DNA from 3 places in the Peribacillus sp. NPDC096540 genome. Region 1 is predicted to be linked to each of the others. Evidence: riboswitches for the same ligand, from Rfam matches in the RefSeq annotation. Region 1 holds a riboswitch; each other region holds the start of a gene.
What was found. A riboswitch is a leader RNA that binds a small molecule or an ion and turns the genes downstream of it on or off. The one in region 1 is predicted to bind cyclic di-GMP.
Positions count from the first base shown of each region.

Region 2: another riboswitch for cyclic di-GMP. It lies ahead of sinI (DNA-binding anti-repressor SinI); the one in region 1 lies ahead of ACQKMR_RS19690 (anti-repressor SinI family protein).
Region 3: another riboswitch for cyclic di-GMP. It lies ahead of ACQKMR_RS03920 (anti-repressor SinI family protein); the one in region 1 lies ahead of ACQKMR_RS19690 (anti-repressor SinI family protein).

Region 1 covers NZ_JBNNTG010000025.1:72,342-74,615, reverse strand. Annotated here, with positions in the region: gene ACQKMR_RS19700 (LacI family DNA-binding transcriptional regulator) at 1-721, shown strand, start outside; gene ACQKMR_RS19695 (YybH family protein) at 842-1,234, opposite strand; gene ACQKMR_RS19690 (anti-repressor SinI family protein) at 1,426-1,554, opposite strand; cyclic di-GMP riboswitch class I at 1,573-1,659, opposite strand; gene ACQKMR_RS19685 (DinB family protein) at 1,915-2,274, shown strand, end outside.
Region 2 covers NZ_JBNNTG010000001.1:154,711-156,984, forward strand. Annotated here, with positions in the region: cyclic di-GMP riboswitch class I at 800-885, shown strand; gene sinI (DNA-binding anti-repressor SinI) at 932-1,063, shown strand; gene ACQKMR_RS00675 (helix-turn-helix domain-containing protein) at 1,214-1,537, opposite strand; gene secA (preprotein translocase subunit SecA) at 1,978-2,274, shown strand, end outside.
Region 3 covers NZ_JBNNTG010000003.1:21,867-24,140, forward strand. Annotated here, with positions in the region: gene ACQKMR_RS03915 (acyltransferase family protein) at 1-487, opposite strand, end outside; cyclic di-GMP riboswitch class I at 1,279-1,360, shown strand; gene ACQKMR_RS03920 (anti-repressor SinI family protein) at 1,381-1,518, shown strand.

The DNA of each region.
Region 1 (2,274 bases):
AAACTACGAAAAAGAAAGTGAATATATCAATGCATTAATTTCAAAAAGGGTAGATGGCGTAATTATTGCTCCTACAGGCGATCAATCGACCAAAAACTTAAAGAAACTTATTAAAAACAGAATCCCATTTACATTAATAGATAGGAAAATTGAAGATGTTTCGTGTGATAGAGTACTTGGAGATAACTATGAAGGGACAAAATTACTTCTTCAGCATTTAATTGATTATGGTCATAAAAGAATAGCAATGGTTCATGGCCCACTTACGATTTCCACTTCGAAAGAGCGGTATCAGGCGTATATTGAAACGTTAAAAATTAATGATTTAAACATAGAACCCGCTTTCCTAGTAGAGACTCATTATAAACAAGAAAAGCAATGGAATGGAATTGCTCATTTGGTTAATGTTTCTCCTGCTGATCGTCCAACAGCTATTTTTGCAGCAAATAATTTCATTGCCATTAAAATTATAAAAAGTTTACGAGAAAAAAAGATTAAAGTTCCAGAAGACATTGCTGTCGTTTGCTTTGACGATTTAGAATTATTTTCAGACTTTGATCCTTTTTTGACTGTATCTTCGCAGCCTGCTTATGACTTCGGATATTTAGGAACACAATTAGTGATTGAAAGAGTAGATGAAGTCGGTCCTGCTGATTATCGAACAATAAATTTAAAGCCTGAATTGGTAATCAGAAAATCATCTGGAACTCCTATAAAATAATAGGAGTTTTTTTATTTCTAGCTCTATTAACGTCTGCTTCGGAGATTTGTACAATGAAAATCTGACCTAAAACCTAATAGAAGGTGGGATTTTTCTATTTATTCAAATTCTGTACATGAATTATTCAAGTAATTCAGCACCGTAAGAATTATCAATTATGCAACGCCAGGTACCCGTAGAATCCTTTTTAAAAACATAGGTAGCCATTCTTTCCATTGAGAACGCCGAATCAGTCTTTTGATTGGCACTCAGTAGGGCTTTTGCGACAACTAATGCCGTATCACCTGTTTCGATTATTGCCATCTTTTCTTGATTAACAATTAAACTATGATTAAAATAATCGGCGATGGCAACGAATGCCCGACGTATTTCTTCTTTTCCTTTAGCTAACGTTCCAGGTTTTACAACTAAGGTAGCATCCTCTGAATAGAAATCCATTAATTGATCGAAATCTTCATTATTTATTGCTCTGTCTGCATTCTTTATTACTTGTTCTAACTCATGATTTTGCATATTTGCCCTCCTATTCTTTATCTTATCTAGCGGTATTAATGAGTATATATACCTAGACTATGATAATAAAAATAATTACCGCAGCAACCATCCTATTCATTATCACTAAAGCTAATTATTATCTATTTTATAGTTTAATAAAGTTAAAAATATAAAATAGGCGCTAATGTGGTCAGACAGAAAGCTTAGGCCTACTGCCTACCCTCTAATAAAAATCCCCTAATTTCCTCTAACGGTATATCTACTTTGATAGCCATTTGAATGAGTTCAATCCATTCTTTATCTAATTCTTTTACTCTGTCATTTGTCTGAAGTAACATTCACTATTCCTCCGTTGAAGAGGTAGCCCAGCTATCGTAGTCAATCTGACCTTAGACCTGTTAGCTTTGCGTCCTAACCTTTCGATTTGTTTGCCGTTTACTCATTTTATTATAGTTATATATTACTATCTAGATAGTGCTAATGTTGTCGTAAATTGTAGAATGTATTTATTATTGTTTAAAAACTAAAGGTAATTGGATTGGGTAACTTTTTGAATGACAATAAAGATAAGTTGTTTAAAAGCCCATGTACTTATTCTAAAAAGATTGTGAAATACGTGAAGAGAATTTCTTATTTAAATGAAGGAAACGCCCATTTTTAATAGAATGTAAGACTTTAATAAGAGGAGGATGATCAGTTTGGAGAGAAGAGCTCTACAGGTGTCTACATTACCAGGATACGAAGAAGAAATTGGCCGGTGGCTGTGGTGTTTAGAAGATGTTCGCCGTACTCTTATAACAGAATTAACTGGGGTCAGCCAAAGTATACTCGACACAAAAAGTGATGAAAGACAAACAATTGGCTCGTTACTATATCACATTGCCTTGATCGAGGCAGATTGGTTATATGAAGAGGTCCTTGTTACTGAATGGGATTCGGAAATACGCTTGTTGTTTCCGTTAGAATGCCGTTCTGAAGATGGAGCATTAACCCACATGGAGGGACAAACTTTAGAAGAACATTTTTACCGCCTTAATAAGGTACGTGAAGTTTTTCTT
Region 2 (2,274 bases), on a different contig from region 1:
CATTGCATGTCCATTTAGACTAAGGAGTTCTATAGTTCTGGAAAAACAACCATCAGTTTCAACCAAAGAGGTCAATGATTGTTTATTTTTCATTCCCTTTTCATTCCTGATTATTTAGCTGACTAATTAGCAATTCGATAAGTGTCTTTATAATAAGTAAATTCTTCTGTTGAAAGCGAGGTATCAAATATTATCGATTAACTGGTTGGTCTCTGGGAATTTCATTGTTCTCTAAAAAATACAATGAAGTACGGAAAGTATAATATTTTCTTTAAAAAGGCACTTTTGTTCTTTAATAAGATAAATGGGTATTTATACTCGTTTGAATACTCCCCTATTGTACTGCACTTGAATTAAAGTTCTTTAAAAAGAACAAAAATTCATTTGAATAAAACATTTGATTATAGTGCATAGGGAGTGGATTATTGTATCAGGAAAATTGCTATACATGCCATAGGGCGTCTTTTAGAAGTGCAGAATATGGCAACTTGTCCGACCTGTGGTGAGGACTTGTCTGCGCAAAAAGCTTTTGATGCACTTACAATGGAAAGAATTAATATGCACCATCGTTTGAATAAGAAGGGCAATGTTTATTATTTTGTAAAAAAACGAACATGAAACATTGGAACCATCTTGCTTTGTACATAAAATAGACAAAAACTATCATTAATTTTCTTGATTTTGTAATATTTTGTCGATAAAAAGTTGTATATTGTGGTAAATTAGCGACATAAAATAGCAATATTTGGAGTCGATATTAGCTATAATAAGATACTAAATATAGTATTTGTAATAATTACCCTGACAAAGGCAAACTTAGCGAAAGGTGAGGTCGCAAGGCATAGGTCTAAGGTTGCTTGATACTAAGATGGACTGGTCTGCTTAAAATACATACAAGTAGTATTTTAGGAGGATAAAAGAGGTGGTTTAAGTGAAAGTGGATCAAGAATGGGTGAAGTTGATTGCAGAAGCTAGGAAATTGGGTTTTAAGAAAGAAGAAATTAGTGCTTTTTTACAAAAAGAGAATCTTAATGTGTCAATAGAGGAGAACAATGAAAACTAAGAATCAAAAAATGATTGAAAAAAACATCCCTATAAACAGTTGATTTACAACATAGCTGTCTATAGGGATTATTTTATTGTGTGAAATTCTATCAAGACTAGTTTGATAGAGCAGTACTATTTATGTTTGTGTAGATAGTTTAGAATTTATCTATTCTTCTTTATCTTTTCTCCATTTATTAAACTCAATGAACTCTCTGAATTGTTGTTTAGAAACGCCAGAATTCATGGCTTCCTCAACAATTTTCATCCAGTCAGTGTCCAAGGATTCCTTATTTGGTACATCGTAAAGAAGGGCATCTACAGGAATGTTAAGTACAGCGGAGATTTTTTCAAGAAATTGAATAGAAGGATTCGTTTGTAAGTTCCGCTCGAGCGAACTTAAGTATGACTTTGCTACTCCGGCTTTATCGGCTAGTTCAGTCATTGACATTTTCTTTTCTTCTCGCAGTTTTTTTACACGTTCACCAATCAACAATACCACCTCGAAACATGTTCTATTTATCTTCAATTTATAAGTTTTAAACCCACATAAAATCACAGGAATAGGAAGCCTGAAAAGCTAGATTACTTCAACTGACTATCAGTATAGAGGGACCAAAAATATCTATTAATAGAAGGTTGTGTTTAATCCGCATTTTCGTTTGTCTTGTTAAAGACTCATATGAAAAGTGGGGGAATGTGTAAGGTACTTTTGATACTTCCCTCTATTTTAACAGCTCTACCCCTCTTTTATCCATTGTTTTTCGTAAGAATTGAATTCAGGTCCATAGACATAGAGTGACATGAAGTTGTACCTCTAGAATAGAAGTGTTAAAATTAAGCTTGGATTAGTATTAACAGAAGGTGTGTTTCTTCTTACTTATATGAATGTGTTATTGAATGATCATTACCATAATAGAGGAGCGTTATTGAATGCTTAATATATTAAATAAAGTTTTTGATCCGAATAAGCGAGAAATTAAGCGTCTGGAAAAAGTCGCTGATCAGGTCGAAGCGCTGGCTGATGAGACAGCTGCGTTATCGGATGAGCAGTTGCGCGCCAAAACAGAGGAGTTTAAGGAGCGCTATCAAAACGGGGAAACCGTGGATGATTTGCTTGTTGAAGCTTTTGCAGTTGCGCGTGAAGGGGCAAAACGAGCTCTTGGTTTGTATCCTTACCGTGTTCAAATCATGGGTGGGGCATCCCTTCATGATGGAAACATCTCCGAG
Region 3 (2,274 bases), on a different contig from region 1:
CAAGAGACCATATTACATTGTTATAGGCGTCTGTATTGTAACTTCCGATAAACAAAAGATGGTGTAATAAAAGAGCAGGTGTGTCTGAAACGGTCCAGGATTTACTAAACCAGTTACTAATAAAAGGCATATCAATATAATGGGTTAAAAGCATTTTAGCCAATATAGCTATGCTGATAGCTACTAGATATGGTAAATAAATTCGAAAAACTCGTTTTATTAAGTATGTAGGATAATGGAATTTAGCATTATTAATAGATAAATACAAAACAAAACCACTTAATACAAAGAATAGAATGACAGACTCATTACCACTACTGAAAAAAAGGCGAAGAGGAGTTTCCTTGAACAAATAGACATTGAAGGGACTGTTTGAATCATACCGATAACTTTCATATGAAGGGTATATCATCATATAATGTCCAACTAATACAATAAGTGCAGCTAATCCTCTTAATGAGTCAAATTCCTCATATCTACTATTCATATTCCCCCTCCATAAGAACCGTTTTTTTATAATATAGCATTTGTTCGTTATAAAGTATAGTTAGTTCTTTAAAACAGACAAACACAGACAAAAGTAGACAAAAAAAGTAAAAAATGGAACGCGGTATCCTGATCTATAAGCTCAATTATTAGGGGAAGTTTGGTTTTTATATAATGATAGAGTAAACACTGTTCCTCGATTACAAATAATTCTTAATGAGTAAAACAGACACTAGAGATGGTATATAGCATTACCTTTAAATTTGAATCTACAAGGAAATTCCGGAAAGCTGGTACATTTCAATCATCTTGAAATTTTTAATTTAATAAACTTGAAAGAAAATGTTACTGGCCAGTTGGCATTTAGTGAGGTTTATTTAAGGGATAATACAGTTGTTCTTTAAAAGTAAGTTTCAAGTAAATGGGGGACGGATAAAACCGTTTATGTCAAAGGTTTATATAATAGTAGTTTTTTTATGTTTAGTTTATGAAGGAAGGGAATTGGTTATAGCCTGTCATTAGACTAAAGAATATAGATCTTAAGATTATTAAGAAGACATTTTAAATTACTTACTAATATTACCTATTAACATTTGTTAACATAATAAGTATAATAAATCTCAATATAGTAATTGAAAAGTAAGGGCCAAAACCACAAAACTAAGGCATTTGCTAGGATAGCTGGGTTACTGCAATATGGATGAAATTGGGGTTAAGTAATCAGAAAATGGAGATGTCTTCATTAAAGTTTTTAACCACCATCGTAAGTAGATCTTGTAAAATATTCAATACTCCTGAGAACGGCAAACCTATTGAAAAGTAGGGACGCAAAATTACAGGTCTAAGGCTATGCTAAGACGGCTGTGTTACCGCAAATAGGGTGAAAAAGAAGATATGCAAAAAAAAATTGATGCAGAATGGGTTAATTTAATTTTGAAAGCAAAAAGTTTAGGTGTTTCCATTCAAGAAGTGCGAAATTTTATTCAGAATGAACAGAACTTGAATAATCAGCCCCGCAAGAATTGGAATTAGAAAAATAAAAAAATATATCTACTTTGAATGGCTGTTATTCAGCCTTTTTTTTATTTAAAAGCTTGCGGATGAAACGATCTTTTATCAACAAAATTATTCATTTCCGTGCGCTGATACCTAAGTGTTTCTTAGATTAGAATAATATATTGTTATTTCCCTATAGTATAGATCGGAAATTGTAAGTACTATTATTTCTATAGAATATTCGGATATAATTAGATATATTTCCTGACTGGAATGTTCCGATACTAAAACTTTCAATAAGTAGTATAGTAATATTTAATAAAAGAAATGATTATCAGTATATAGCACTATTATAAGCGCTTTCTTATATCAGCAAAAAGTTTCTAGTTTAATCAAATTGCAGCCCTAAAAACAGTTCCTTAGCAACAGATAGGGATAGGAAACTTTGTAGAGGTGAATGAAACCTTTGTCCATTTAATATGGTAATTGGTATTATGAAATATTTTGAATGAATGAACTTTATATGATTTATAGTAGACTATATAGTAAAGATCAGATATTAATTTATGAAATGCGGCTCATCAAAAAAATAATGAATAATACAGTTAATATTTTTATGAATTTGACGATACTATAAAATAAAGAAAAAGCTAAAAGGACTTTGCGAAGACGATGTCAAGCTGCCATCAAAATACAAGAAGAATTTGATGACAAAAAACAAATTTATTACGTTCGAGGAAGTTTATGAAAAGAAAGAAGCAAGAAAATTTTCATTGGGACTATATTACCGTT